Linked DNA regions of Desulfocurvus vexinensis DSM 17965. The protein of the gene in region 1 interacts with the protein of each later gene in a pairwise test. Links are inferred from orthologs where the notes say so. Each region holds a gene or a part of one and is shown on either strand. Other genes may lie near its edges. The genes, in order: hflC and ftsH.

Region 1 (14,716 bases):
TACGGCGCGCACCGCGACAGCATCCAGCCCATGCAGTACATGGGCGCCAACGCCCAGCTGGGCAAGGACGGCAACTGCGCCCTGTGCCACGTGGGCACGGGCTACACCCCCGAGGACAGCGCCCACCATCCCATGGGCCTGCGCTGACCTGCCCCCGGGCCGGGGCACCACCCCCGGCCCGGGCAGGACAGACGCCCCCCGCCTCACACGCCAAGCGGGCCGGACGGCACATCGCCGCCCGGCCCGCTTCGCGCAGAGGCCCGGAAAAACGCCACAGCCCCGGCTATTCGATGGGCTCCAGGCGGAAGCCGCCGAACTCCGTCTCGCCCAGGGCGTCGGCGTCGTCCGGACCGCCCTCGGGCCCTCCCGGGGCCGGAGATTCCGGGGCCGGGGCTCCGGGCGCCTCGTCGTCCGGGGCCAGGGCCCAGGCGGCGGCGGAATCCTCGGCCTGGGCGGCTCCGGGGGCATCGGCCTCCCCGGGCCCGGGGTCCGCATGGGCCGCGCCGTCAGCGGCCATGGCCGCGCTCGCAGCCATGGCCCCCGCAGCCAGGGCCCCGGTCCGCTCCGGCCCGGCCTGGGCCGCAGGGGCCGGGCAGCCCGCGTCCGGAGCGCAGCCGTCCCCGTCGTCCTCGCCGCCCGCCAGCAGGAAATGGTTCCGCCCCTGCTGCTTGACGCGGTACATGGCCTGGTCGGCGCGGCTGATCAGCTCACGCGGGGATTCGCCGTGGGCCGGGAACAGGCTGCCCCCGATGCTCACGCCCACCTCGCAGCGGCAGGCCTCCAGGTCCACGGGCTGGTTCAGGGCCTCGATGATCTCATGGGCGATGCGCTCCATGGTCTGCGGGCCCGAGACGTTCCACAGCAGCACCCCGAACTCGTCGCCGCCGATGCGCGAGGCCATGTCGGACACGCGCAACCGCTCGCGCAACCGCTCGCCCAGCACGCGCAGCAGCTCGTCCCCGGTCTGGTGGCCGTGGGTGTCGTTCACGGGCTTGAAGCCGTCCAGGTCCATGAACAGCACGCCCACGGTCTGCCCCGAGCGACGGGCCTGGGCCAGCATGCGCTCGAACTCGCGCTCGAAGGCCACGCGGTTGGGCAGCCCCGTGAGCGGGTCGGTCAGCGCGCGCTGGGCCAGCTCGGCCACCTCGCGCCTGCGTTCGGACACGTCGGTGGCCACGCCCTCGATGCGCGCCAGGGCGCCGTCCTCGGCGCGGATGGCGCGCAGGCTGAGGGAGAGCCAGGTCCGGCTGCCGTCGCGGCGCAGCACCTCGATCTCGTGGCCGCGCAGCACGCCCTCCTCCTGCATCCGGCCCAGCACCTCCATGCGCTTGTCCGGGCTGGCGTAGACCTGGCTGGCCAGGTCGGTCACGCCGCGCACCAGCTCGTCGGGCGAGTCGTAGCCCAGGATGCGCGCCATGGCCGCGTTGGCCCGCACGACGCGGCCCTCGGCGGTGGTGGTGAAGATGCCGTCCACGGCGTTGTCGAAAATGTTGCGGTAGGTGGCCCAGGCCTCGCGCAGGTCGCTTTCGATGCGCTTGAGGTCCGTCACGTCGGTGATGACACCCACAAGCCCCAGATGCTTGCCCGCCGAGTCGGCCACCAGCCCCTCCTGGATCACCACGTCGCGCCGCGTCCCGCCGCGGGTGCGCAGCCAGGTGTCGAAGCGGTGCACCCCGTCGCCGCCCGCCAGCAGGGCCTCGGAGCGCTCCATCCAGTCGGCGGCGACCTCGGGGGGCACCAGGTCGCCGGGGGTGCGCCCCAGCACCTCGCGCCGCCCGTGGCCCAGGAACTGCTCGAAGGCGCTGTTGACGTGGCGGAACTGGCCCCGGCCATCCTTGTAGAACAGCGGGTTGGGGATGGTGTCCATGACCGTTTGCAGGAACAGGTGGCTGTCCTGCAACTCGCGCTCGGCGCGCCTGCGGGCGGTGATGTCCAGCACGGCGCCCTCGATGGTCCCGTGCTCGGCGTCCAGGCTGGCCGACAGGGCCAGCACCTTGCGGCTGCCGTCGGGCCGGGCCACCAGAATCTCGAAGCCGTCCACATGGCCGTGGGCCTGCAGGGCCTCCAGCAGCGCCTCGCGCTGGCCGGGCTCGGTGTAGGCCCGCTCCGGGCGGCAGCCGTCCAGGAACTCGGCCACCGTGGCGTAGCCGAACATGGACGCGGCGGCCTCGTTGCCCAGCAGCACGCGGTCGCCGTCCACCGTGGTGCGAAAGATGCCCACGCTGGCGCTTTCGTAGATGCGCCGGAAGAAGTTCTCGGCGTCGGGGGTGCAGGCCGCGGGAGCCTCGGACTGGGCCGGGGCCGCGGGCGCGGGGAGTTCCGGCTCCGCCGGGGCCGGATGGCGCAGGGTTTCGGGCAGGGGCAGGTCCTGGCCGGAGTTCCGGCTCCGGGCGGCCCACACGGCCAGCCCCCCGAGCCCTGCGGCGGCCCCGGCAAGCAGCAGCACCCACACCGGCACCGCCATGGTCATGGTCACAAGCTCCACGCGTCGCCCCGTCGCCCCGCAGGCCGGGCAGCAGCCCGGCGGGAGCGTTGTCGATTGTCCCCGAAAGCGCCCCCGCTCCGGCGGGGGCATCCATGCATCGTCAACAATAGCCAGGAAGGTGCCCGGGCGCAAGGGCGCCGCGCCCCGAAGGCCGCTGCGGGCTTGGCAAGGGCGGCCCCGGTCTGCTATCCCAGCCGGACCACGACCCCCAGCAGGAGAACCCCGCCATGCAGCTCAAGAGTCCCCAGTTCGCCGACGGCGGCGCCTTGCCCATCCAGTACACCGCCGAGACCAGCGACTTCGCCCCGGCGCTGACCTGGGACGGCGCCCCCGAGGCCACCCGGAGCTTCGCCCTGGTCTGCGAGGACCCGGGCGGGCCGGACGGACCGTGGACCCACTGGCTGGTCTACGGCATCCCCGGCGCGGTCTTCATGCTGGCGGCCAAGCTGCCGCGCATGGCCGAGCACCCCTCGGGGCTGCGCCAGGGGCAGAACGACTGGGGCCGCCTGGGCTACAACGGCCCGCTGCCCGGGCACGGCAGCGGACGCTACGTCTTCACCCTGCACGCCCTGGACGTGGACCTGGACCTGCCACCCCAGGCCAGGCGCCGCGAGTTCGACGCCGCCCTGCGCGGGCACGTGCTGGCCTCGGCCAGCATCACGGCCACCTACGGCGGCAGCTAGGCTCTCCCGGCTTTCGATTGTGCCTGCCCGCAGCGCCGGGAAAGCCCTGGGCGTCGTTTCTGCAAACGACGCCCAGGGCTTTTCCGGTGCCCGCAGACCGTTGCGCGGCGGCCCCGTTTTCCTGCATGATGACGGTTGAAAGGCCCGCGCCGCGCGGGATGCGCCCCGGGCCGGGCCGTGCTATGATCAGGCACACCCTGTGACCCGGGAGCCGCCCATGCCTGCCCCAGCCCGCCGCCTTGCCGCCCTGGCCCTTGCCGCCCTGGCCCTGACCCTGGCCGCCTGCGCCGGGGCGCCGCGCGCCCTGGCCCCGGTGCCCGCCGCCCTGCCTGGCGACCCCGCGCTGCACCCGCCAGACGCCGCCTTCGCGGCCCGGGCGGTGCTGGGGCGCATCCAGGGCGCGGCCCCGCGCGGGGCGGGCTACGCCCCCGAGGCCGCCGCCGTGCTGGATCGCCAGCCCTTCGCCTACCCCGGCTTCGAGGTCGTGGCCCACCGCCTGCTGCGCTACGCGGCGCCAGCAGGCGCCCCGCAGGCGCGCACGGCCTCGGGCAGCCTGGTGCTGGCCGACCGCTACGGGCGCGTGGCCGGGCTGCTCTACGACGTGACCTACCGCCTGGCCGGGGGCGCCCTGCTCCTGGAGCGGGCCTCCGTGGCGCCCGTGTACCGCGAGGCGGCCAGCGTGCGCGTCTTCCTGGTACCCAAGGACCGGCTGCCCGGGCCCGCCCCGACCTGGGAGCAGGCCTACGCGGCCATGGCCGCCCTGGACGCCATGCCCCCGGAGGGGTTGCACACGCCGCACCTGCTGGGCACCCACGCCCTGGTGCTCTTCGTCATGGAGCGCATGCACCCGGACACGGACCTGCGCCTGGACTTCCCCATCCCCGAGGTGGACATGCCCCTGGACACGGTGCGTCTGGTGCCCGGGGCCTGGCGCGACTACGACGGCTGGCGGGTGGCTGTGGTGGAGATCTCACCGGGCACCATGGCCGGGCGCGGCGGGCCGGGGCCCGGGGCCGGGCGCGGAGCCGGGGGCTGAAGCCCTAGAAGGCGAACAGGACGTACCCCGCCGTGACCAGCGCCATGGACGCCGCGCGCAGGGTCTGGCTGGCGACGATGAGCCGGACCGCCACGCGCTGGGGGAAGATACCCGCGTAGTAGGGGTACTGGTGGCGGATGGTGCGCATGGGCGAGGACAGCACGTTGCCCAGCAGCAGCGTGAGCACGGCCATGTTGGGGGCGATGGCGCCCTGGTCCAGCAGGGGCCGCAGGGCCGAGAGCCCGGCGGCCAGCTCGCCCGTGGATTGCAGGGCCACCACCGAGATGACCTGCGGCGGCAGCCAGGACAAAAAGGACAGGTGCGTGGCCATGAAGGTTTCGATGGCCGTGAACAGCCCCCACTCCTGGAGCAGGAAGAACAGCGCGTAGACCGGCACGGTGATGCCCAGGATGCGCCGGATGCGCCGCGAGAAGCGCGACAGCGCCCGGCCCAGGGCCTCGCGCAGGGAGTGCGGCTTCTGCTCGTCCAGGCGGCAGGGGATGCAGCCCTCCTCCAGGGGCGGGTTGAACAGCCGCCCCGCCAGGACCACCGCCCCCGTGCGCAGCACCGCCGCCAGCACCGCCAGCCCCACGTACACGTCGGCCAGCTGGCCGACGATGGAGCGCGTGATGGCGTACATGGTGGGCAGGTGCAGGAAGAAGGTCGGCATGCTGTTGAACAGGTTGGAGAACAAAAGCTCGCGACCCGTGATGCGGCCCCGGGCGTGGGCCTCGGCCAGCATGGTGTTGGCCGACACCCCGGAGAAGAAGGCCATGGAGAACGCGGCGCCGCTCACGTCGGTCAGGCGCGCGGCGCGGGTCAGCGGCGTGGCCAGCACGGCCACGAAGCGCACCCAGTTCAGGGCCTCGATGAGCGTGCCCACCAAAAGCCCCAGGGAGACGAAGAAGCACAGGCGCACCAGGGGCCAGCCCAGGCCCTGCCACAGGGCGGCGAGGTCCATGTCCACCGGCGGCCCCGCTACTCGCCGTCCGGCATTTCCAGCCCGGCGGCCCGCAGCTCGGCGGCGTCCATGGTGAAGCTGTGCTCCGGCCCGGGGAAGGCGCCGGAGCGCACCTCGGCGCAGAAGGCGGCCATGGCCTGGGTCGCGGCCTGGCCCAGCTCGGCGTAGCGCTTGACGAAGCGCGGGGCGAAGCGGTCGAACAGGCCCAGCACGTCGTGGGTCACCAGCACCTGCCCGTCGCAGTGCGGCCCGGCGCCGATGCCGATGGTCGGGATGCCCACGGCGGCAGTGGCGGCCCGGGCCACGGGCGCGGGCACGGCCTCCAGCACCAGGGCGAAGCAGCCCGCGTCTTCCAGGCGCCGGGCGTCGTCCAGCAGGGCCCGGGCGGCCCAGGCCGTGCGGCCCTGAACCTTGAAGCCCCCCATGCGCGCCACGCTCTGGGGCGTGAGCCCGATGTGGCCCATGACCGGGATGTCCGCACGCACGATGGCCTCGATGCGCCCCAGCACGCGCTCCCCGCCCTCGACCTTCACGGCCCCGGCCCGGCCCTCGGCCAGGAGGCGCGCGGCGCCGCGCACGGCGTCGGCGTCGCAGGCCTGGTAGGAGCCGAAGGGCATGTCGGCCACCACCAGGGCGCGTTCCACGCCGCGCGACACGGCGCGGGTGTGGTGGACCATGGCGTCCAGGCCCACGGCCAGGGTGTCGCGCTGGCCCAGGCCGACCATGGCCAGCGAATCGCCCACCAGGACCATGTCCACCCCCGCCGCGTCGGCCAGACGGGCCAGGGCGTAGTCGTAGGCGGTGAGCATGGTCAGCCGCTCGCCGCCCTTGCGGGCGGCCACGGACGGCACGGTCACGGATTCGGTCTTGGTCACGGCTCCTCCTTGGGCTGGGGCACCCGGCGCGCGGGCGCCACGGTAGCAACAGCGCGGGTCCGGCGCAAGGGCGGCAACGGCAAGGCCCCCGGCGCTCGCGCGCCGGGGGCCGGAAGGTCGCGGCCCGGGGCCGGGGCTAGATTTCCTGGATCATCCAGACCATGCGCCCGATGATCTTGTCGCGGTATTCCTCGAAGCCGAAGTGCTGGTCCGCCAGAGCGGGGTTCTCGGCGCGCAGCACGAAGCGGTTCTTCTCCGCCTCCAGGAACACCCGGCGCACCACCAGCCCCTCGAAGGGCAGCAGCACGCCGTAGACCTCGCCGGACAGCACGCTGACGTGGTCGCGGTCCAGGCCCACGAAGGCCCCGCGGCGAATCAGCGGATCCATGCCCGTGCCGTCCATGCGCACCACCAGCAGCGACTTGCGGTCGAAGGCCTTGGGGATGGCGATCTTGCCGGCGGGCTGGGGCTTCCAGCCGCCGTCCTCGGCGGTGCCCCCGGCCATGGCGTAGTAGGTGACCACCTTGGCCGAGGCCATGGGCTCGCCGTAGGGCGAGCCCTCCTCGCGCAGGGTCTCGGACAGGGCGGGCTGGTCGAAGGGCTTGTAGCCCTCCTTGGTCTTGATGTACTGCGGGCCGCGCCCCAGGGCCAGCCAGTCGGGGTTGAGCCCGAACTCGCGGAACAGGGTCAGGAACCAGTCCGCCGGCACGGAATCGCGGCGCTTGGCGTCGGAGATGCTGGATTGGCGAATGCCCAGCACCTGCGCCAGCTCCACCTGGGTCCTGGTCCCGGTGGCCTCTTTGATGCGGTCCACCACCGTTTCGAAATTCTCACCGTATTTTTTCCCGGATTTTCCCATCGCTTTCTTCTCTCAGGAACCGTTTTGCTGTTGACCGTCCAGCGGCGTGGCTATATAGTCGATTGCGTCAGGACCACGCCATGGAAATCGGTAAACAAATTGACGAAAATAACCCGACCCGTCAAGCCCGGCTGCGGGCATGGCTGGCGTTGCACAAGATCCGGTACGGCGACCTGGCTCTGGCCCTGGGGGTTCACCCGTCCATGATCACGCGCATCGTCAGCGGCGACCGCGCCCCGGCCCGGCGCATCAGGCAGCTCGCAAGGCTCGGTATCCCCCGCGAGCTGCTCCCGGAGCCCTCTAGGCCGCCCGGCAGGCCACCTGGCGCCAAAAACGCACCGCGAAAGGCCGCGCAGCCTTCCACGTCGATTTCGGACCGTTCAGAGTGAAGAATCGTAGTGCGGGTCGCACTTTCCGGCGGGGCACACCCGCTGGGTCACAGACGATTCCGGGCGCGCCGCCTGCGGAAATCCAGGGATCCCCGCGCGCGACACGACCCGCCAGCCCGTCCCCCTCAGGCGTTTTCGTATGCGATGATGAATCCCCGTGACGCATTTGTCAATCCACAACCTGCCGCGCCCGGCGGCCGCAACGGCCGCCCTCCAGAGATATCGCCCTGGCTTTTCCACAAAACAGACTGTGCGCGTACGGAAATTCCGCGCCGGGCCCGGCAGCGCCCGGTGCACAAAATCGCTCCACAGATATTTGCGAGAGAACAAAAGGCGGCCCGCCTGGATCCAGGCGGGCCGCCTTCTTGACGGCTGCGGGCCGGGGCCCGGGCTTCGACCTAGCGGAAGTGGCGCAGGAACTCGCTGTCCGGGGTCAGGATGACCCGGGTGCTTCCCGCAAGGCTCTTCTCGTAGGCTTCCAGGCTGCGCTTGAAGGTGTAGAAGTCCGGAGAGGTCTTCAGGGCCTCGCCGAAGATGCGCGTGGACTCGGCGTCGCCCTGGCCGCGCAGCACCTGGGCCTCGCGCTCGGCCTCGGCCAGCAGCAGGGCCCTGTCGCGGTCCGCCATGGACTTGATCTTGGCGGCCTCCTCCTGGCCCTCGGAGCGGTACTGCTTGGCCTGGCGCTCACGCTCGGCGCGCATGCGCCCGAAGATGGCCCGCTCGTTCTCCGCAGGCAGGTCGGTGCGCTTGATGCGCACGTCCACCAGCTCGATGCCGTACTCGCGGATCAGCTCGTCGGAGCGCGCCAGCACCTCGGCCATGATCTGGGGCCGCTTCTGGGACACGATCTCCTGCAAGGTGTAGCGGCCCAGGGCCACCCGCAGCTGGGCGTAGATGATGTCGTCCAGCCGGGCCGTGGCCGCGCGCTCGTTGTTCACCGTGCGGTAGTACTGCAAGGGGTCCACGATGCGCCATTTGCTGAAGTTGTCCAGCAGCATGGCCTTCTTGTCCTCGGTGAGGATCTCGCGCGGCTGGGAGTTGTGTTCCAGGATGCGCGCGTCGAAGACGGTCGCGCTCTGGATGAAGGGCTTCTTGAAGTGCAGGCCGGGCTCCTTGGCCCCGCCCACGGGCTTGCCCAGCTCCAGGACGATGCCCGTCTGGGTCTGGTGCACCAGGAACATGCTCTGGGACAGCACCACCAGCGCCGCGCCCAGGATGCCCAGCAGCCATCCGTTTCGCTTGCTCATTGCGCACCTCCGGCCTGGGGGGTCTGCGGTTCGGAGGACGCCGGGGCCTTGGCCCGGGGCAGCCTGTCCAGAGGCAGATAGGGCACGACCCCGCCGCTGGCCTTGGAGTCGATGATGATCTTTTCGAGCTCGGGGTTGGAGAGCACGGTTTCCATGGTCTCCAGATACAGGCGGGTCTTCGTCACGTCGCGGGCCTTCTCGTACTCCTGGAGCACGGCCAGGTAGCGCGCGGCGTCGCCCTGGGCGCGGCGGATGCGCGTCTCCTTGTAGGCCTCGGCCTGGTTGAGCAGCACCGCCGCCTGACCCCGGGCCCGGGGCATCAGGTCGTTGCGGTAGGCGTCGGCCTCGTTGATCAGCCGGCTCTTGTCCTCGCGGGCGGAGGCCACGTCCTTGAAGGCGTCGATGACCTCGTGGGGCGGATGCACGTCCTGAAGCTGCACGGCCACGACTTGGATGCCGCTCTCGTAGCGGTCCAGGATGCTTTGCAACAGGTCGGTGCTGTCGTTCTGGATGCCCAGCTTGCCCGTGGTCAGCACGGTGTCGATGAGGTTGTAGCCCACCACCTCGCGCATGGCGGCCTCGGCGGCGGCCTTCACCGTCTCGTGCTGGCTCTTGACGTTGAACAGATACTGCTTGGCGTCCCTGATCTTGTACTGCACGATGAACTGCACATCGACGATGTTCTCGTCGCCGGTGAGCATGAGCGATTCCTGGTCCACGGCGCGGGCCTGCGACCCGGCGCCCGCCGAGCCCCGGAAGCCGATCTCCACGCGGTGGATCTGCGTCACCTTGGGCGTTTCCACGCTCTCGATGGGGAACGGCAGATGGTAGTGCAGCCCGCTTTCCGTCAGCCGGGCGAACTTGCCGAAGCGCAGCACCACACCCTGCTCGTCGGCGTTGACGATGTACAGGCCCGACAGGGCCCACAGCACCACCACCGCCAGCAGGATGAACTTGCCCGCCGGGAAGTTGAACTGCCGCAGCCGCCGGACCTCGAAACCGAAATCACCCAGGCCCGGCCCGCTCGCGCCGCCGGACGGCCTCTGCCGTTTGTTCTGCTGTTGCAGCTTGTCCCAGTCCCAGTTCATAGTCCCCTAGCTCTAAGGCTTCGGCGCGCGCAGGTCAAGCCTTGCCGGGCGCCCGGCCCGGGAATCCGCCCGCCCCGCCGGGCGCGCCGGGCGCGTCCTTGGGCCTTGCAAGCCCGGCCCGGCAAGGGTAGGGTCCACTCTGGGCACATCCGGTCCGCCAGGGCGGACGCGGCACACAAACAGGGCAGCGGAGGAGCGATGAAACCGGTCAACAAGGAAGTCTTCAGGGCCTACGACATCCGCGGCGTGGTGGACAGGGACTTCGACGAGCAGTGGGTCGAGACCCTGGGCCGGGCCTGCGGCACCTATTTCCGGCGCAAGGGCCACACCCGGGCCGTGGTCGCCCACGACTGCCGCCATTCCTCCCCGGGCTACCAGCAGCGCATGATCGCCGGGCTAAGCGCCTGCGGGGTGGACGTGCTGTTCCTGGACATGGTGGCCACCCCGCTGTTCTATTTTGCCGTCAAGACCCTGGGCTACCGCGCCGGGGTGATGATCACCGCCAGCCACAACCCGCCGGAGTTCAACGGCTTCAAGGTCTGGGAAGGTGACTCCACCATCCATTCGGAGGAGATCACCGCCGTGTACGAGATCATGGCCGCCGGGCGTTTCGAGTCCGGCTCGGGCGTGGCCGCGCGCCACGACATCGTGCCTGCCTACCTGGACGCCCTGGCCGCGCAGGTGCGCCTGCCGCGCCCGGTGCGCGTGGTGCTCGACGGCGGCAACGGCGCGGGCGGGCTGGTCTGCGCCGAGCTTCTGCGGCGCATCGGCGCCGAGGTCCTGGAGCAGTACACCGAGCCCGACGGCGACTTCCCCAACCACCACCCCGACCCCACGGTGCCCAAGTACATGACCGACCTCATCGCCCGCGTGCCCGCCTCGGGCGCGGAGCTGGGCATCGGCCTGGACGGCGACGCCGACCGCATCGGCGTGGTGGATGAAAAGGGCGCCATGGTCTACGGCGACAAGCTGCTGGCCATCTACGCCCGCGACATGCTCACCCGCCACCCCGGGGCCACGGTCATCGGCGAGGTCAAGTGCACCCACCTGCTCTACAAGGACATCGAGGCCCACGGCGGCCAGGCCATCATGAGCGCCACCGGGCACTCGCTCATCAAGGCCCGCATGCGCGAGACCGGCGCCCTGCTGGCGGGCGAGATGAGCGGGCACATGTTCTTCGCCGACCAGTACCACGGCTTCGACGACGCCCTCTACGCCGCCCTGCGCATCGTGGACATCGTGGCCCGCACCCCGGGGGCGCCGCTGTCCGGCTACCTGGACGACTGGCCCGTGACCTGCAACACCCCCGAGCTGCGCGTGGACTGCCCCGACGCCCTGAAGTTCCAGGTGGTGGCCCGGGCCCTGGAGTATTTCCGCACGCGCTACGACGTCATCGACGTGGACGGGGTGCGCATCGTGCTGCCCGACGGCTGGGGGCTCCTGCGGGCTTCCAACACCCAGCCCGTGCTGGTGCTGCGCTTCGAGGCCCAGTCGCCCCAGCGGCTGGAGGAGATCCGCCGCCTCGTCGAGGAGCCCCTGGCCCGCTGGATCGCCGAAATGTCCTGACCCCCGGCCAGGCCGGAACAAATGGAGTCCGACCCACGATGAAAATACTTGCCGCCAACCACATGGAACGCTGCATCGGCTGCCACTCGTGCTCCCTGGCCTGCGCGCGCCTGGTGCACGACAGCCTGAGCTGGATCCGCGCGGGCATCCGCATCGGCTCCGCAGGCGGGCTGACCACCGGCTTCGAAGCCCGGCTGTGCGTGGCCTGCAACCCCGCGCCCTGCGCCCTGGCCTGCCCCACCGGGGCCTTCGCCCAGCGCAAGGGCGGCGGGGTCGTGGTCCAGCGCGCGCTGTGCATCCGCTGCGGCGAATGCGCGGCCCACTGCCCGGTGGACGCCATCCTCATGAGCACCGAGGACGGCTACCCCTACGTATGCATCCACTGCGGGCGCTGCGCCCAGTTCTGCCCCCACGGCTGCCTGGAGATGATCGACGTGCAGGACCGCAAGCCCCGCCCCCTGCCCGCCGAAGCCCTGGAAGGGGAAGAGGAGGAGCACACCCATGGCTGACCGTCCGTTCCACATCATGCATGTGAACCTGGAGACCGGGCGCGGCGAGCGCGCCGACTTCTCGGCCCCGGACGAGTGCCTGGGCGGCTCGGGCCTGGCGGCCCGACTGTTCGAGAAATACGGCGGCCTCGACCGGCCAGCGTTCAGTCCCGCGCAGCCGCTGATCTTCGCCATCGGCCCGCTCACGGGGCGCTACCCGCTGATGAGCAAGGTCGTGTGCGGCTTCAAGTCGCCCTACACCGGGCAGTACGCCGAGTCCCACGCCGGGGGCCGCCTGGCCCTGGCCCTGCGCTTCGCGGGGTTCGACGCCCTGGTGATCACGGGGCGGGCAAAGCGCCTGTCGGCCCTCACCGTGGCCGGGCGCAAGCTGGCCCTGGCCGACGTGGAGTACCTGCGCGGGCGCGACGTGTTCAGCACCGGCAAGCACCTGCGCCACAAGAGCGGCGCCTCGGGCCACCGCAGCATCCTGCGCATCGGCCCGGCGGGCGAAAACCTGCTCGCCTACGCCTGCATCAACGTGGATTCCTTCCGCCACTTCGGGCGCCTGGGCTCGGGGGCGGTCATGGGCGCCAAGAACCTCAAGGCCGTGATGGTCGTGGGCGACCGCGAGCTGCCCCTGGGCGCGGGCAAGGAATACAAGAAGATCTTCAAGGATATCTACGCCAAGCTGACCACCACGGACATGATGAGCAAATACCACAACCTGGGCACGCCCCAGAACGTGATCCCGCTCAACGAGCTGAACGCCCTGCCGTGGAAGAACCTTCAGCAGACCTCGGACCCCGGGGCCGAGGGCATCTCGGGCGAACGCTTCGCCGAGCAATTGCTGCTGCGCCAGACGGCCTGCTCCGGCTGCCCCGTGGGCTGCATCCACATCGGGCTGCTGCGCGAGCAGTTCGCGGGCGAGCACGAATACCTCTACCGCCAGGTGTCCTACGACCACGAGCCCATCTTCGCCTGCGGGGCCATGCTCGCCCTGTCCAACGCCTCCGACGTGCTGGCCGTGCTCGACGCCTGCGAGCGCCAGGGCATGGACGTGATGAGCGCGGGCGTGGCCCTGGCCTGGGCCGCCGAGGCGCTGGAAAAGGGCGTCGTCACCGAGAAGCAGACCGTGGTGCCCCTGCGCTTCGGCCAGGCCAAGGGCTTCATCGCGGCCATGGACCTGCTGGGCTCGCGGGCCAACGAGTTCTACGAGATCCTCGGGCGCGGGGCGCTGGTGGCCGCCGAGCACTACGGCGGCACGGACTTCGCCTGCGTCCTCGGCCAGGAGATGGCTGGCTACGCCACGGGCGAGGTGTTCTTCGTGTCCCAGGCGCTGGGCTTCCGCCACTCGCACCTGGACAGCGGCGGCTACTCCTACGACCAGAAGGCCAAGGACAAGGACGTGGGCAAGGCCGTGCGCTTCATGGTGGACGACGAGAAGGGCCGGGTCATGCTGACCTGCATGGTCTCCTGCCTGTTCGCGCGCGGCATCTACACCCCCGAACTGCTGGCCGAGGCCCTGGACGCCGCAGGCTTCCCGGCCACGGCCCAGAACCTGGACGCCCTGGCCAGCGAGGCGCAGCGCCTGCGCTGGCGCCTGAAGCTGGACACGGGCTACGACCCCGGCAAGGTGACCATCCCGCGCCGCTTCAGCGAGGTCGTCACCTGGAAGGGCGCCATGGACCAGGGCTACATGGACGCCCTGCGCGGCGCCTACGCCAAGGCCATAGTGGACCTGGGCGCCCGGCAGGAGTAGGCTGCCCGCAGGCCCAACGCCATCCGCCCACTGCAACCAGGGGGTCTGCCCGTGCGCAAGAAGTTCATTCTCGCCGCCCTCGTCGCGGCAGCCGTCGTGGCGGCCCTGTTCTGGACCACGGGCCGCCGCGCGGGCGAGATCCAGGTCCTGGCCACGGCCAAGGTCACGCGCGGCACCGTGCGCAGCCAGCTCGAAGCCACGGGCATCGTCAAGGCCCAGGTCGGGGCCATCGTCAAGATCGGCGCCCAGGCCACGGGCCGCCTGACCTCCATGCGCGTGAAGATCGGCGACAGCGTGCGCGAGGGCGACCTCATCGCCCAGATCGACGACCGCGAGGCGCGCACGGCCCAGGCCGAGGCCCAGGCCCGCCTGGAGCGCGAGCGCGCCGAGCTGGCCCGGGCGCGCGCCGTGGCCCCGCTGTCCGTGGCCGAGGCCCAGGCCGACCTGGAGGCCGCCGAGGCCGAGGCCGCCTACGCCGCCGACTTCGCCGCGCGCCAGCGCACCCTGTTCGCCCAGGGGCTGGTGGCCCGCGACACCCTGGACGACGCCGCCCAGAAGGCCCAGGTCAAGGACGGCGCCCTGCGCGCCCGCCGGGCCGCCCTGGAGCGCACGCGCACCGAAACGGAAAAGACCCTGCACAAGGCCAGAAAGGCCGTGCGCGAGGCCGAGGCGGCCCTGGAATCCATCCAGACCCGCCTGAGCTACACGCGCATCGTCAGCCCGCTCACGGGCGTGGTCAGCCAGGTCACGGTCCAGGAGGGCGAAACCGTGGTCGCCGGGCTGGAGGTGGCCAACCTGATCACCGTGCTCGACCCCACACGCCTGGAAATGTGGATCTACGTGGACGAGACCGACATCGGCCAGGTGCGCCCCGGCCTGCCCGTGGAGTTCCAGGTGGACGCCCTGCCCGGGACCTCCTTCCACGGCACCATCGACCAGATCTACCCCGAGCCCGAGGTGCGCGACAACATCGTCTACTATCAGGCCCTGGTGCGCATCACCCCCGAGCAGGCCCAAAGCCTGCGCCCGGAGATGACCACCCAGTGCCAGATCATCGTCGAGGTCAAGGACAACGTGCTGGCCCTGCCCAACGCGGCCCTGAAGTGGGTGGCGGGCGAGCAGGCCGTGTACGTCATGCGCGCGGGCAAGCCCGAGCGGATCATGCCCGAGCTGGGTCTGGCCGGGGTGAGCGCCACCGAGGTTCTCTCGGGGCTGGCCGAGGGCGACGAGGTGGCCGTGCAGCTCGTGCTGCCCGGCACCAAGGCCCCGCAGGGCGCCCA
Region 2 (14,643 bases), on another replicon or contig:
CCTGCCCGCCATGCTGCGCTGCGGCTACGCCCACCCCCTGGCCACAGGCACCATCGCCGCCTCGGGCACCCTGGGGCAGATCATCCCGCCGTCCATCGTGCTCATTTTGCTGGGCGACATCATCGGCGTGCCCGTGGGCGACCTGTTCGTCGGCGCGCTGGTGCCGGGGTTCATGATGGTCGGGCTGTACATCGTCTACATCCTGGCCTACGCGCGGCTGCACCCCGAGCGCGCGCCGTTGGTTTCGGGGCTCTCCGGCGGGGCGGACGCCTGCGCCGCGCCCCAGGCCGGGCCCGGGGCCGCGCAGCTCCTGGCGGCCTTCGGCCCGCCGCTGCTGCTCATCGTGGCCGTGCTGGGCACCATCTTCGCCGGGGTGGCCTCGCCCACCGAGGCCGCCGGGGTGGGCGCCGTGGGCGCCCTGGGGCTGGCGGCGGCCCACGGCCGCCTGACCCGCCGGATGCTGGCCGAGGTCATGGAGTCCACCACGCGGCTGACGAGCATGATCTTCATCATCCTGGTGGGCGCCACGGCCTTCGGGCTGGTGTTCCGCGGCCTGGGCGGCGACCACCTGGTGCGCGACTTCATCGCCGCGCTGCCCTTCGACAAGTGGGGCGTGCTGGCGGTGATCATGGCGCTCATCTTTGTCATGGGCTTTTTCCTGGATTTCATCGAGATCACCTTCATCCAGGTGCCGGTGGTGGCGCCGCTGCTCGTGGAGGCGGGGTTCGACCCCGTGTGGCTGGCGCTCATTTTCGCCGTGAACCTGCAAACCTCGTTTCTGACCCCGCCCTTCGGGTTCTCACTGTTCTACCTCAAGGGCGTGTGCCCGCCGGGGGTGTCCACGGGGGCCATCTACAAGGGCATCATCCCCTTCGTGCTCATCCAGCTCCTGGTGCTTGTGCTGTGCGTGGCCTTTCCGCAGCTGCTGCTGTGGCTGCCCGCCGCCATGCGCTGACCCCGGCCCGGCGCCGGGGCACCCGCGCCCAACGCGAAAGGCCGCCGCTCCCCGGGGAGCGGCGGCCCTTCGGTTTTCGGCCCGGCGCGGGGCTAGACCATCCGCGCGAAGTATTCCTTGTCCGTGACCGCCGTCCAGCTCAGCCACTCGGCCATGAAGGCCTTGTAGTCGTCGTGGATCTTGCGGGCCATGGGGTCCTTTTCGGCCTCCTCTTCGAGCACCTCGGCGGACAGGGTGCGGAAGGTGGCCAGCACCTCGTCGGGGAAGGAGACGATCTCCACCTTGCCCTCGGCGCGGATTTCGGCCAGGGCGCGGGCGCTCTGGATGTCGAACTCGGCGAGCATGACGCTGGTCATCTTGGCGGCGGCGGCGTCGAGCACGGCCTTGAGGTCCGCAGGCAGGGCCTCGTAGGCGGCCTTGTTGAAGACCACCTCGGTGAAGCCCGTGGGCTCCTGCCAGGCGGGGGTGTAGTAGTACTTGGCCACGCGGTTCAGGCCCATGCGCAGGTCGAGCACGGGGCCGACCCAGTCGGTGGCGTCGATGACGCCGCGCTCCAGCGAGGTGTAGACCTCGCCGCCGGGCAGAAGGACCACCGAGGCCCCGGCCTTGGAGTAGACCTTGCCCGCCAGCCCCGGGAAGCGCAGCTTCAGGCCCTTGAGGGCCTCCAGGGAATCGACCTTCTTGTTGAACCAGCCGCCCATCTGGAAGGACGTGGAGCCCAGGGGCCGGGGCACGAGGTTGAAGCGCGCGTACAGCTCCTCCCACAGGGCCAGGCCGTTGCCCGCGTGGAACCAGGCGTTGTACCCGGCGGTGTTCATGCCGAAGGGCACCGAGGTGAACCACTGGGTGCCGGGGTGGTTGCCCGCCCAGTAGTAGGACGCGCTGTGGTAGCACTGGACCATGCCCTGGGACACGGCGTCGAAGGCGCCCATGGGCGGCACCAGCTCGCCCCCCGCGTAGACCTCGATGGTCAGCTCGCCGTCGGACAGCTCGTCCACCAGCTTGGCGAAGCGCTCGGCGCCGGTTTGCAGGATGGGCATCCCGGCGGGCCAGGAGGTGACCATCTTCCAGGAAAAGGACGGCTTGGCCAGGACGGCGGGGGCCGCCACGGCCCCGGCGGCCACGCCAGCGGCCAGGCCGATGCCGGATTTCTTCAGGAACTCGCGACGTTTCATGGGAAATCTACCTCGGATGCAAGGGGTTGGAATAATCTATCGGCAGGGCATAGCGCATTTCGCGGCCCAGGGAAAGGGCGCATGCGGGGCCCGGGGCGCAGGGTGGCGGGTGCGGGGCGGGGTGTGGGCGCGGGGTGGCAGGGGGCGAGGGTTCGGGCTTGGGCCCGGGTGCGGCGGGGGACGGCGCGCAGCGGGCAGGGCCGCGTGGCGGGAAGCCGGGGCGCGAACGCGGCGCTGCGCGCGGCTCAGGAGCGCCGGGCGCGGCGGTCCGGGCCTGCGCAAGGCCCCGGCTGCGGCGCATCCGCATCAGGCCCCATGCGCCGCGCACCAGCGGCAAGGCCGGACGCTTCAGCCAGGCCGGGTTTCGCCAACGGGCCTGCGCCGCCTCGCCTCCCTGCGCGGACGCAAGAGCCAGCGAGTTGCCCCGCTGGCTCCACGAATGCGTTTGTTTCGGGAATCACGCTGCGTCACAAGGCGCGCCACCACTCTCCCGACCGGGGCGGGGCGTGCGCGACGCCTTGCAGCGCCCCGGCTAGTTGCGCGCGGCCAGGAACATGTCCGCCCACTGCACCGCCGAGGCGTAGGCGGCCTTGACCGTTTCCAGGTCGAAGCCCAGGCGGGCGCATTGGGCGCGCAGGCCGTCCCAGTCGCCGTCCTCCAGGGCCTCCATGAGCAGGAACAGGCCTTCGTGGTCGTTGCCCGGGGTGCGGCGCAGTGAGCCCTGGAGCTTGGCGTCCAGGGGCAGCAGCCCGGCCACCTCGGCCATGGGCATGCCCAGGATGGCGTCCAGCAGGGAGAATAGCCCGAGCAGGAACATGGTCCCGGGGTTGAAGTCCCAGTAGTCGTACTCGGTGGTGATGATCTCCAGGAAGCGCCCGCGCTGCATGGACAGGGTGGCCAGCTCCTGGGGCGCCTCGCCCTGCCCGGCCATATCGGCCAGCAGCACGGCTCGCAGCCAGCCCTTGAGCTTGTCCCAGCCCAGCAGGCGCACGGCGTGGTCCACGGACTCCACCTTGTGCAGCAGGCCGAAGGCCGGGCTGTTGAGCAGGGTCAGCAGCCGGAAGCTCACGGCCACATCGCCCTTGACGGCGGCGGCCATGGCGTCCAGGTCGGGGTCGTCGGCTTCCATGAGCCGCAGCATCTTGAGCCGCGAGACCTCGCTGGAGGTCAGCTTGCGCCCGGGCAGCAGCTCGGCTTCCTTGATGAACGGGCCCTGGAACAGGGTGTGGCCGTGGTCGCGGGCGGCCTGGAACTGCTCGATGTTGCGCACGCCCCGGGCCAGGGTCTGGGCCTTCTTGGCGGCCAGCCGCGCCATGGCCGGGGGCAGGGCGCCGGGGCCCTGCTCCATGATGAGCACGTCGGCCAGCCGCGCGGCCCCCAGGGCCGGGGAGCCGGGGGCCACGTCCAGGGCCACGAGGTAGCCCTCGGCGCGCAGGGCCTCCAGGGCCGCCAGCAGCTCGGGCGAGGGCTTGCCCTCCAGGTGCAGGCGCAGGCAGCCGCCCTGGGGCGGCAGGGCCCGGGGCAGCCCGGCCAGCACCCCTGCGGCGTCGAAGGCGACCATGACCTTCTTGCCGCGGTCCAGGGCCTCGCGCAGGCCGAAATAGGTGCTCGACCCCAGGCTGGTGGCGGCCTCCTGCCCGGGGAAGAGGTGGAAGATGCCCTGGCGCACCTCCCCGCCCAGCAGCTCGTAGCCCCAGACCCGGCGCTTGGCGTCGAGCACGGGCTGGCGGGCGAAGAACACGGGGTTGGCCCCTGCGGAACCGATGGCGTCGTGCATGGATTCTCCTGTCATTGTCGGGACGATAGCCCGAATGGCGAGAATCCGTCAATGCTCAAGGGCGATGCTGTGCTGCCTTGCTATCCTTTGGCCCCGGCGCGCATCATGGCCGCGACCACGAGGTGGTGGAACGGGCGGATCAGGGTGAAGTACACGGGGCCGGTCCAATGCAGGTGGCGGACCGAGGTGAAGACATGGAACCGGTTGCGCCCGGGGCCCAGGGCTTCGGCAACCACGCCGACCCAGGCCTCCAGGTGTCTGTCCCTGGGGGCCTGGGCCACCCAGTAGGCGTCCTCCCGCGCGGCGCGGACAACGAAGAACGACACATGCCCTCCGGGCGTGAAAGGCAGTTCCCGGGGCGCCAACGCCGGGCCCGCTCCGCCGTGGCGCTCCAGGCCGAGGGCCGTAGCCAGCAGCCGCCGGACCCGGTAGAGGACCCTCAGCCAGGGCGGGGCATAGCCGAGCATTCCGGCCAGGAATTCCCGCAGGCTCCTGTCGCTGTCCACATGCTTCGTGTCGGTGTGGTCCATGCCCTGGAAGTAGATGTCCAGTTCCCTGTGGCTGTGGATGCCGTCCATGGGGTTCGCTCCTGGCTTGCGGTGGCGCCGTACCTGCCGGGCGTCCGCGATGGTGTGGGAAGGCCCCCCCCTGCGCGGGGGCGGGCCTGGCCTGTCCCGTGCATTGTCCTACAGCATGCTCACCGGGTCCAGGTCCAGGCTGGTGCGGATCTTGGGGTGGGTGGCGAGGTGGCGGCGGGTTTCGGCGTACAAGGTGCGCACGGCGGGCCAGTCCTGGGCCTTGAGCAGGCACTGGTAGCGCTTGCGGCCCCGCAACAGGCCCAGGGGCGAGGGCGCGGGGCCGAGCACGCGCACGCCGCTGCGCAGGCCCAGGCCCGGCAGGGTCCGCGCCAGCTCCATCACCGCCGCATGGCCGGGGGCGTAGTCCGCCGGGAAGTTCATGCGCAAGAGCGCCAGCTTGGTGAAGGGCGGGTAGCCGTACTTGCGGCGCAGCTCCAGCTCCTGGGCGAAGAAGCCCTCGTAGTCGCTGGCGCGCACATGGCTCCAGCAGTAGTGCTCGGGGCTGCGGGTCTGGATGAGCACGCGGCCCGGCTTGTCGCCGCGCCCGGCGCGCCCGGCCACCTGGACCATGAGCTGGAACATGCGCTCGGCGGCGCGGTAGTCGGGCACGTTGAGCCCCAGGTCGCCTTCCACCACGGCCACCAGCGTGACCCCCGGGAAGTGGTGGCCCTTGGAGAGCATCTGCGTGCCCACCAGCACCTGGGCCCGGCCCGCCGCGAAGTCGGCCAGGATTTCCTCCATGCGCCCGGGGCGGCGGGTGCTGTCGCGGTCCAGCCGCAGCACGCCCGCGCCGGGCACCAGATGTTCCAGGGCCTCGGCCAGGTTCTCGGTGCCCTCGCCCATGGGCAGCCAGTTGGAGCTGCCGCAGGCGCAGACCTTGGGGAAGGGCTCGGCGCCGCCGCAGTAGTGGCAGACCAGCCGTTCGCGGGCCTTGTGGTAGGTCAGGCCCACGTCGCACTGGGCGCAGCGCGCGGTCTTGCCGCAGTCCAGGCAGTACATCACCGGCGCGTAGCCCCGGCGGTTGAGCAGGATCACGGCCTGGTCGCCGTCGGCCACGGCGTCGCGCAGGGCCCGGGCCGTCACCGCCGCGAAGGGCCCCTCGGCGGGCGGGCGGGTCCGCAGGTCCACCAGGTCCACGGGCGGCAGGGCGCGCCCGCCCACGCGCGTTCCCAGCACCACCTTGCCCACGGCGCCCTGGGCCGCGGCGTGGAAGGTCTTCACGTCGGGCGTGGCCGAGCCGAGCACCAGCAGCCCCCCGGCGCGCGAGGCCAGGAAGTGCGCCACCTCCTTGGCCTGATAGGGCAGGCGCTCCTCCTGCTTGAAGGACGCGTCGTGCTCCTCGTCGAGCACCACCAGCCCGGGGTCGCGCAGGGGCAGGAACAGGGCCGAGCGCGTGCCCACCACCACCAGCGGCCCGCGCGCCGCCGCCACCTCGGTGAAGGTCCGCTCGCGGCGCGCCGGGCTCTGGTAGCCGTGGTGCAGCAGCACCGTGCGCCCCGGGAAATGCGCCGTGGCCGCGCGGTGCAGGGCGCAGGCCAGGGCCACCTCCGGGGCCAGCAGCAGCACCGCCCGCCCGGCCTCCAGCGCGCGCTCGGCCAGGCGCAGGTAGAGCAGGGTCTTGCCGCTGCCCGTGACGCCGTAGACCAGCCGGGTCTGCCCGCCGGGCTGGCCCAGGGCCAGGGTCAGCTCGTCCAGGGCGCTGTGCTGCTCGGGGGTCAGCTCGGGCGCGCCGCCGCCCGGGGCCTCGTCCGGCTCCAGGGCGCAGGCCTCGGGCTCGTGGAATTCCGGGGCCGGGCCGATGCGCACCAGGCCCATGGCCACCAGGCGGTTCAGGGCCTGGGCCGCGCCTGGGCCCAGGGCCTCGCCCAGCCGGGGCCGGGGCACGGGCCCGGCCTCCCAGAGGTATTCGAGGATGTCCATCTGCCGCTTGGCCGCCGGGCGCACGGGCCAGGGCGGGTCCTGGGCCACGGTGCAGTATTCCTGCTCCTTTTCATGGCGCCGCTCGGCGCATACGCGCATCCGGCCCTGGGCCCACAGTGCGGCCAGGGCCGCCAGGGCTTCGGGCTCGCGGGCGGCCAGGGCCGCCAGGGCCCCGGCCCCCAGGCGCGCGGGAAAGCGCGGGTCGAAGACCCGGAAGCTCACGCGCAGGGCGCGCAGCCCGTGGGGCAGCAGGTTGTCCAGCACGCGGCCCACGGGCTCCATCTGCCGCGCGGCGAGGTTGGCGGCCAGGGCCATGTAGTCCGGCCCCAGCAGCGGTTCGGCCTCCACGGGCCAGAGCAGGTCGCGCAGGCGCACGCCCTCGGGCACGTCGGCGGGCGGGGTGTCCTGGCGGCGCACCAGGGCGCCCAGGCGCGTGGACGCGCCCACGGGCACCAGCACGCGCAGCCCCGCCGCCCAGGTGTCCGGCGGCAGGTGCGGCGGCTCCGCGTAGGTGTAGACGGCAAAGGGCGCGCCCAGCAGGGCCACCTGCCAGTAGCCGCGCGCGGGCTCGCCGGGGGTCGGGGTCGTCGGTCGGGTCATGGTTTCCGGGGCGTGTCGCCTGGGCCGTGTTGCTGGGGAGACGCCTGGGGCATCCTCGCCCCGGGGCCGGGGCGCGTCAAGGCCCGGGGCGGGGCGCGCCATGCGCCGGGCGGGCCCGGCACGGCAAGGCCCCCGGGGGCGGGGCGTCCGCGCCGGGGGCCTGGATGCGCCGGGCCCGGGGGGCCGGGCCGGGGCCGCCTACTTGCAGGACAGCAGTTCCTGGAGGTTGCGCACCAGATCGTCGCGCAATTCCTCGTCCTGCAAGGCGAAATAGATGTTGGCCGTCAGGTATTCGGCCCAGTCGCCCGCGTCGAAGCGCCGCCCGCGCATGCGCACGGCCAGCAGGCGCCCTTCCTTGGCCATGATCTCCAGGGCGTCGGTGAGCTGGATTTCGCCGCCCACCCCGGGCTTCAGGCCGCGCAGGTGGTCGAAGACCTCGGGCATGAGCACGTAGCGGCCGACCACGGCCATGCGCGAGGGCGCGTCGGCCACGGCGGGCTTCTCGACCATCTGGCGCACGCGGAAGATGCCCGGGGCGTACTCCTCGCCCTGGATGATGCCGTAGCGGTCCACCTTGTTGAGCGGCACCTCGACCACGCCGACCACCGAAAGACCCTCGGCCTTGGCCACGTCCACCAGCTGCTTGATGCCCGGCTCCATGCCGAACATCAGGTCATCGCCGACCATGACCGCGAAGGGGTCGTCGTTGATGACGCCCTGGGCGCAGAGCACGGCGTGGCCCAGGCCGAGCTGCTTCTTCTGGCGCACGGAGATGATGCTGGCCATCTCGGCCACGGCGCGGATCTCCTCCAGCAGCTCGGTCTTGCCCTTGCGCTCCAGCAGCTCTTCGAGCACCCAGTTGTGGTCGAAGTGGTCCTCGATGATGGTCTTGGTCTGGTTGTTGATGAAGACCACCTCGGTCAGGCCGGTGTTGATGGCCTCTTCGACCACGTACTGCACCACGGGCTTCTTGTAGATGGGCAGCAGCTCCTTGGGGACGTTCTTGGTGGCCGGCAGGGAGCGCGTGCCCCAGCCCGCGACGGGAATCACGACTTTGCGGATGTTCATGGTCGGTCTCCTTGGTTCTGCGTGCGTGGTGCCTTGGGGGCCAGGATACCGCAAGTGCCCGTTAATTCAAGACCCGGCGGACCACTTCGGCCAGGGCGTCGGCCAGGGCGCGCACCTGGACGGTGTCCTGGCCCTCGACCATGACCCGGGCCTTGGCCTCGGTGCCGGAGTAGCGCAGCAGCACGCGCCCGCGCCCGGCCAGCTCGGCCTCGGCCTGGGCTACGGCGTCCATGAGCTCGGGCAGCTCCTCGAAGGCGCGCTTGCCCGCCACGGGCACGTTGACCAGCACCTGGGGGTAGGGCGTGAGCAGGCCCGCCAGTTCCGACAGGGGCCGCTGGCGCGCGATCATGATGCGCAGCAGTTGCAGCGCGGCCAGGATGCCGTCGCCGGTGGTGGAGTAGTTGGAGAAGATCAGGTGCCCGGACTGCTCGCCGCCCAGCACCGCGCCCTCGCGGCGCATGGCCTCGGCCACGTAGCGGTCGCCCACGGGCGTGCGCAGCAGCCTGCCGCCGTGCTCGCGCATGAAGACCTCCAGGGCCATGTTGCTCATCACCGTGGCCACGAGCAGGTTGCCGCACAGGGCCCCGCGCTCCATCTTGTCCAGGGCGCACAGGGCCATGATCTGGTCGCCGTCGAGCACGGTGCCCTTCTCGTCCACCACGATGAGCCGGTCGCCGTCGCCGTCCAGGGCCAGGCCGATGTCCGCGCCCTCGGCCACCACGCGCGCGGCGACCTTGTCGGGGTGCAGCGAGCCGCAGCCCTCGTTGATGTTGGTGCCGTCGGGCGAGACGCCCATGGCCACCACCTCGGCCCCCAGCTCGCCCAGGACCATGGGCGCCACGCGGTAGGTGGCGCCGTGGGCGCAGTCGAGCACGATCTTCACGCCGTCCAGGGTCCGGTCCGCCGGGAAGGTGTGCTTGAGGGTCACCACGTAGCGGCCCATGCTGTCCACCACGCGGGCGGTCTTGCCCACGCGGTCCTGGGGCGGGTAGTCCCAGTCGGCGCAGGGGTCCAGCACCAGGTCGGCGATCTCGTCCTCCACGGCGTCGGGCAGCTTGTAGCCCTGGCTGTCGAAGAACTTGATGCCGTTGTCGTAGTAGGGGTTGTGCGAGGCGGAGATGACCACGCCCAGGTCGCAGCGCATGCTGCGCGTGAGAAACGAGATGGCCGGGGTGGGCATGGGGCCCACGAGCATCACGTCCATGCCCGCGGCGCACAGCCCCGAGGTCAGGGCCGTCTCGAAGATGTAGCCGGAGATGCGCGTGTCCTTGCCGATGAGCACCTTGTGGCGTTTCTTGCCGTTGCGGAAATACTGCCCGGCGGCCAGGCCCAGGCGCAGGACCGTCTCGGGCAGCATGGGGAACTCGTTGACCCTGCCGCGCAACCCGTCGGTGCCGAAGAAGCGTTTGACCATTGTTCCTCTCGATACGCAAATATGCCGCGCCATTGGCGGGAAGATCGTGAAAAGCGAGGCGCGATGCTACTTCTTTTTGACCCTGACTTCCAGTGTTTCGGGGGCCACCTTTTCCAGGGTGCAGCCGTCGGGCAGCTTGATGCGCACGGGCATCTGGTGCGTGCCTGGCTCCAGGCCCGAGGGCGGCAAAACGTAGGCCATGCACTGCTCGGCGAGGTCCTGCGCGCGCGCCAGCGGCAGCGGCACCAGGGCGCGCACCTGCACGGTGGACGGTGACGCGTCCACGCCTTCCAGGGTTTCGGGCAGCACCCGCACGGGCAGCTTGAGCCAGATGCTCTTGCGCTTGACGGCGAATTCCACCGCCACGCGCACCGCCGAGGGCTCGGCGGACAGGCCCCGGGGCAGGTCCAGCTCGGCGCGCACCACGTGCTCGCCCTGGCCGGTGGCGTTCACGGCCACCTCGCGGGTGGCCAGCTCCTCGAGCTTGGACACCGCGGCCATGGGCCCGCGCACGCGCACCTCCGCGGGCAGCGCGGTGGCCGCCACCAGCTCGTAGTCCTTGCCGGGGGCGCCGGTCCAGACCGGACGCACGGGCAGCTCGCGTTCCATGAGCCGGTCCGCCGTCAGGGTCACGCCCGGGGGGTCGATGGCCACCACTTCCAGGGCCATGGACAGCGGGACGTTCTCGGCCTCGAAGGGAATCGTCGTCTCGCCGGGCTCCAGGCCGGACAGGTCCAGGGAATAGGCCGGGCGCCGTTCTTCGAGGCGGCGCACCAGGGCCCGGGGCCCGCGCACGCGCACGGCGATCTTGTCGGCCATGCCGCCCAGCACGAGCATGTCGGGCCGGGCGCCCACGACCTCCACGGGCATCTCCACCACGGTCTGGACCTTCTCGCGGCCCGTGACGATGTACCAGCAGGCCAGGGCCAGGGCCAGGGCCATCAGCCGGTATTGCCAGTTGCGCAGCATGGCCTACTTCTCCCAGGCCCGTTTGAGGACGCGGCGCAGGCGCACCTCGTCCAGGGCGGCGGTGAGCCGCCCGCCGATGGCTATGGACACCTCGCCGCGCTCCTCGGAGACGACCACGGCCACGGCGTCGGTTTCCTCGGTGATGCCAATGGCCGCGCGGTGGCGCGTGCCGAAGGTCGATTTCTGGCGCACGCCCGAGGCCAGGGGCAGGATGCAGCCCGCCGCCAGCACCCGCCCGGCGCGCAGCAGCACGGCCCCGTCGTGCAGGGGCGTGTCGGTCTGGAAGATGGTCAGCAGCAGGTCGCGCGACAGGCGGGCGTCCAGGGTCACCCCGCGCTCGGTGAGGTCGCCCAGGGGTACGTTCTTCTCGATGACCACCAGGGCGCCGATGTGCCGCCGGGCCATGTCGAGCATGGCGGTGACGAGCTGGTCGAAGACCTCGTCGGCCACGCTGGGCCGCTTGCGCCACAGCCGCCCCGCCCCCACCTGCGACAGGGCGTTGCGGATGTCGCCCTGGAACAGGATGATGACCACCAGGAAGATGGAGCCCAGGAAGTTGGCCAAAAGCCAGTTGAGGGTCAGCAGGCCGAAGACCTCGGAGAGGTAGTAGACCACGGCCACCAGCAACAGCCCCCAGAGCACCGACAGCGCCCGGGTGCCCCGGATGAGCAGGATCAGCCGGTAGAAGATGAAGGCCACCAGCGCGATGTCCACGATCTCGCGCCAGGAGATGCGCAGCCAGCCGAGGTCGATCACGGGAGGAGCCCTCCGGGCCGGGGCGCTGGCCCCTGGCGGTTTCGCAGCGCCTCGGCCACGGTGAGGGTCTGCACCGTGCGGGCCACGTCGTGGACGCGGTGGATGCGCACCCCGCGCGAGGCCAGCACGGCCACGGCGGCCTGGGTGGGCCAGGCGCGCTCCCCCAGGGGCAGGCCGAGCAGGTGCTGGAACATGGACTTGTTGGACAGCCCCACGTACAGCGGCAGGCCCAGCACGCCGAAGGCCTCGATATTGCGCAGGATCTCCAGGTTGTGCTCCAGGGTCTTGCCGAAGCCGATGCCGGGGTCGATGACGATGTTGTCTTCGGGCAGGCCTGCGGCGGTCAGGGCGCGCAGGCGTTCCTCGAAGAAGGCGATGATGTCGTGGACCACGTTGGCGTAGCGCGGGTCCTGCTGCATGGCGTCCGGGCGGCCCAGGCTGTGCATGAGCACGTAGCCGGGCTTGTACTGCCCGAGCACGTCCAGCAGGGCGGGGTCGAAGCGGCAGGCCGAGATGTCGTTGACCACGGCGGCCCCGGCCTCCAGGCAGGCGGCGGCCACCTCGGCCTTGAAGGTGTCCACCGAGACCACGGCGGCGGGCCCGGCGGCGAGGTCCTGGGTCCGGGCGATGTGTGCGGCCAGCTCGCGCACCACGGGCAGCACCCGGGCCAGCTCCTGGCTGGCGGGCACGGCCTGGGCCCCCGGGCGGGTGGATTCGCCGCCCACGTCGAGCACTGCGGCGCCCTCGTCCAGCAGGCGCCTGCCGTGGGCAGCCGCCGAGGTCGGGTCGTCATGGGCCCCGCCGTCGAAGAACGAATCCGGCGTGACGTTGACGATGCCGACCACGAAAAAGGGGGCCGGGCCAAGGACCCGTCCCCCGATCACGTTCCAGAAGATGCGCTCCTGCATGGCCTAGTTTCCGCTCTTGTCCTTCTCCCCGGCGCGGGGCGCGGGGGCGTCGTCGGGCTCCAGGCGGAACTCGCCTCCGTCCTGCTGGGCGGCGGCCACGTCCAGCTCGCCGTCCATGACCTTGCGGAACAGGCTCTTGGGCCTGTCCTGGGGCGGCGGGGGCGTGGCGCCCGCCATGGGCGAGGCGTATTCGCCGGCCATGCGCTCCTGGCCCGCGTCCGCGTCCGGAGCCGAGGCCGAAGCCCCGCCCCCCGGTGCGGCGGGGGCCGCCGGGGCCGCCGGGGCCGCGCCGCCGGGCGCCGCCGGGGCCGCGCCCGATCCGCCCGATCCGCCGCCCGACCCGTCGGGGCCGGGCTGGCCCAGGGCCGGGCCGTCCTGGGCGCCGGGGCCAGCGAGCTTGGGCAGGGCTTGGCCCTGCATGATCAGGTCGATGTCGGCGCCCGAGATGGTCTCGCGCTCCAGCAGGGCCTTGGCGATGGCGTGCAGCGAGTCCAGGTTGTCGCGGATCAGGGTCAGGGCCCGCTCGTTGGCCTCGTCCACCAGGCGGCGGATCTCGGAGTCGATGAGCCGGGCCGTGTCCTCGCTGTGGACCTTGTGGCGGATCATTTCGCGGCCCAGGAACACCGAGTCGTCCTTCTCGGCCAGGGCCAGGGGCCCGATGGCGTCGCTCATGCCCCACTGGGTGACCATCTTGCGGGCGATGCCCGTGGCGCGCTCGATGTCGTTGCTGGCGCCGGTGGTGCGCTGGCCGAAGATCAGCTCCTCGGCGGCGCGCCCGGCCAGAAGGCCCGAGAGCTGGCCTTCGAGGTATTCGCGGCTGTAGTTGTGGCGGTCGTCCACGGGCAGGTGCATGGTCACGCCCAGGGCCATGCCGCGCGGGATGATGGAGACCTTGTGTACCGGGTCGGCGTGGGGCAGCAGCTTGCCGATGAGGGCGTGGCCCGCCTCGTGGTAGGCCGTGGTGCGCTTCTCCTCCTCGGAGAGGATCACGCTGCGCCGCTCCTTGCCCATGAGCACCTTGTCCTTGGCGGTCTCGAAGTCGGCCATGAGCACCTGGTCGCGCCCGAGCTTGGCGGCTTGCAGCGCGGCCTCGTTGACGAGGTTTTCCAGGTCCGCCCCGGAGAAGCCGGGGGTGCCGCGGGCGATGACGTCGGTGTCCACGTCGGCGCCCAGGGGCGTGCGCTTGGTGTGCACGTCCAGGATGCGCTTGCGCCCGCGCACGTCGGGGGTGGGCACCACCACCTGGCGGTCGAAGCGGCCCGGGCGCAACAGCGCCGGGTCGAGCACGTCGGGGCGGTTGGTGGCGGCGATGAGGATGACGCCCTCGTTGGACTCGAAGCCGTCCATTTCCACCAGCAGCTGGTTCAGGGTCTGTTCGCGCTCGTCGTGGCCGCCGCCCAGGCCTGCGCCGCGCTGGCGGCCCACGGCGTCGATTTCGTCGATGAAGATCAGGCAGGGCGCGTTCTTCTTGCCCTGGATGAACAGGTCACGCACGCGCGAGGCGCCCACGCCCACGAACATTTCCACGAAGTCCGAGCCGGAGATGGAGAAGAAGGGCACCCCGGCCTCGCCCGCCACGGCGCGCGCCAGCAGGGTCTTGCCCGTGCCGGGAGGGCCGACGAGCAGCACGCCCTTGGGGATGCGCCCGCCCAGGCGGGTGAACTTGCGCGGGTTGGACAAGAAGTCCACCACCTCGGTCAGCTCCTCCTTGGCCTCGTCCACCCCGGCCACGTCGTCGAAGGTGACCTTGGACTGGTCCTGGGTGATCATCTTGGCCCGCGAGCGCCCGAAGCTCATGGCCTTGCCCCCGCCGGACTGCATCTGGCGCATGAAGAAGATCCACACGCCGATGAGCAGCAACATGGGGAACCAGGAGACGAACACCGTGAGCCAGGGCGAATCCTCTACGGGCTTGGCCTTGACCTGGATGCCCTTGTCCACGAGCTTGCCCACCAGGGCGGGATCGTCGGGGGCGTAGGTGCTGAAGCGCTCGCCCGAGACGGTCTGGCCCAGGATGTCGCGGCCCTGGATGGTGACCTCGGTGATCTGGCTGTTCTCCACGTTCTGCAGGAACTCGGTGTAGCTCATGGTGAGCTGGGCACGCGGCGGCTGGTTGAACATGTTGAACAGGAAGACCATCACCAGCGAGATGGCCAACCAGAGGAAAAGATTCCGGGTGACGTTATTCAAGGCGTCTGCTCCTCGTTGTGCGCTCGTCGGGAGGGGGCGCGGGGCCCCGGTCGGGTGACTATAAGTCCCCGGGCGGGGGCAGGCAATGGCGGGCTGCGCATTTTGCGGCGGCTTCGCGCCAGCCGTGGCGGCCCAGAATTTCAACTACCACAGCGGCCTTGCCCTGTCCACGCAAAGGGTGGGGGCGGGTGCGGCGCGGGCGGGCGGCGGATGGGCGCGGGGTGGTTGGGGCTGGCGCGGCGCGGGGAAGGCAGGGTGAGGCTGGCGCGCGCGGGGAGGGCCGCCGCGCGCTGCATCGCCGCGCCCGGTGCCGGACCGTGCGCAGGCCGCCGC

Evidence for each region.
Region 2: the proteins of hflC (region 1) and ftsH interact in binary tests that used the Escherichia coli proteins (3 or more experiments, as listed by UniProt). The link is inferred for Desulfocurvus vexinensis DSM 17965 from one-to-one orthologs.

What each region holds. Positions count from the first base shown.
Region 1 is NZ_JAEX01000001.1:159,523-174,238, reverse strand. The notes cover bases 6,612-9,610. They hold hflC (protease modulator HflC), read right to left. Parts: upstream 8,536-9,610; coding sequence 7,687-8,535; downstream 6,612-7,686. Other genes in these bases: hflK (FtsH protease activity modulator HflK), read right to left, coding at 8,532-9,610; G495_RS20760 (helix-turn-helix domain-containing protein), read left to right, coding at 6,980-7,288; G495_RS0100720 (LexA family transcriptional regulator), read right to left, coding at 6,612-6,854. Outside these bases: G495_RS0100750 (cytochrome c), read left to right, coding at 1-147; G495_RS20035 (sensor domain-containing protein), read right to left, coding at 284-2,485; G495_RS16865 (YbhB/YbcL family Raf kinase inhibitor-like protein), read left to right, coding at 2,713-3,168; G495_RS0100735 (hypothetical protein), read left to right, coding at 3,386-4,204; G495_RS0100730 (membrane protein), read right to left, coding at 4,209-5,165; panB (3-methyl-2-oxobutanoate hydroxymethyltransferase), read right to left, coding at 5,183-6,040; more of G495_RS0100720, read right to left, coding at 6,177-6,611; more of hflK, read right to left, coding at 9,611-9,623; G495_RS0100705 (phosphomannomutase/phosphoglucomutase), read left to right, coding at 9,822-11,189; G495_RS16860 (4Fe-4S binding protein), read left to right, coding at 11,228-11,698; G495_RS0100695 (aldehyde ferredoxin oxidoreductase N-terminal domain-containing protein), read left to right, coding at 11,691-13,436; G495_RS0100690 (efflux RND transporter periplasmic adaptor subunit), read left to right, coding at 13,488-14,716.
Region 2 is NZ_JAEX01000007.1:81,567-96,209, reverse strand. What follows is about bases 11,718-14,643. They hold ftsH (ATP-dependent zinc metalloprotease FtsH), read right to left. Parts: upstream 14,311-14,643; coding sequence 12,124-14,310; downstream 11,718-12,123. Other genes in these bases: folP (dihydropteroate synthase), read right to left, coding at 11,718-12,120. In the rest of the region: G495_RS0108240 (TRAP transporter large permease), read left to right, coding at 1-955; G495_RS0108235 (TRAP transporter substrate-binding protein), read right to left, coding at 1,048-2,130; G495_RS0108230 (EAL and HDOD domain-containing protein), read right to left, coding at 2,663-3,907; G495_RS0108225 (DUF2867 domain-containing protein), read right to left, coding at 3,988-4,485; replication restart helicase PriA, read right to left, coding at 4,594-7,005; UTP--glucose-1-phosphate uridylyltransferase GalU, read right to left, coding at 7,204-8,073; glmM (phosphoglucosamine mutase), read right to left, coding at 8,135-9,487; G495_RS0108205 (CdaR family protein), read right to left, coding at 9,554-10,456; diadenylate cyclase CdaA, read right to left, coding at 10,460-11,212; more of folP, read right to left, coding at 11,209-11,717. UniProt on the Escherichia coli protein: Acts as a processive, ATP-dependent zinc metallopeptidase for both cytoplasmic and membrane proteins. Plays a role in the quality control of integral membrane proteins.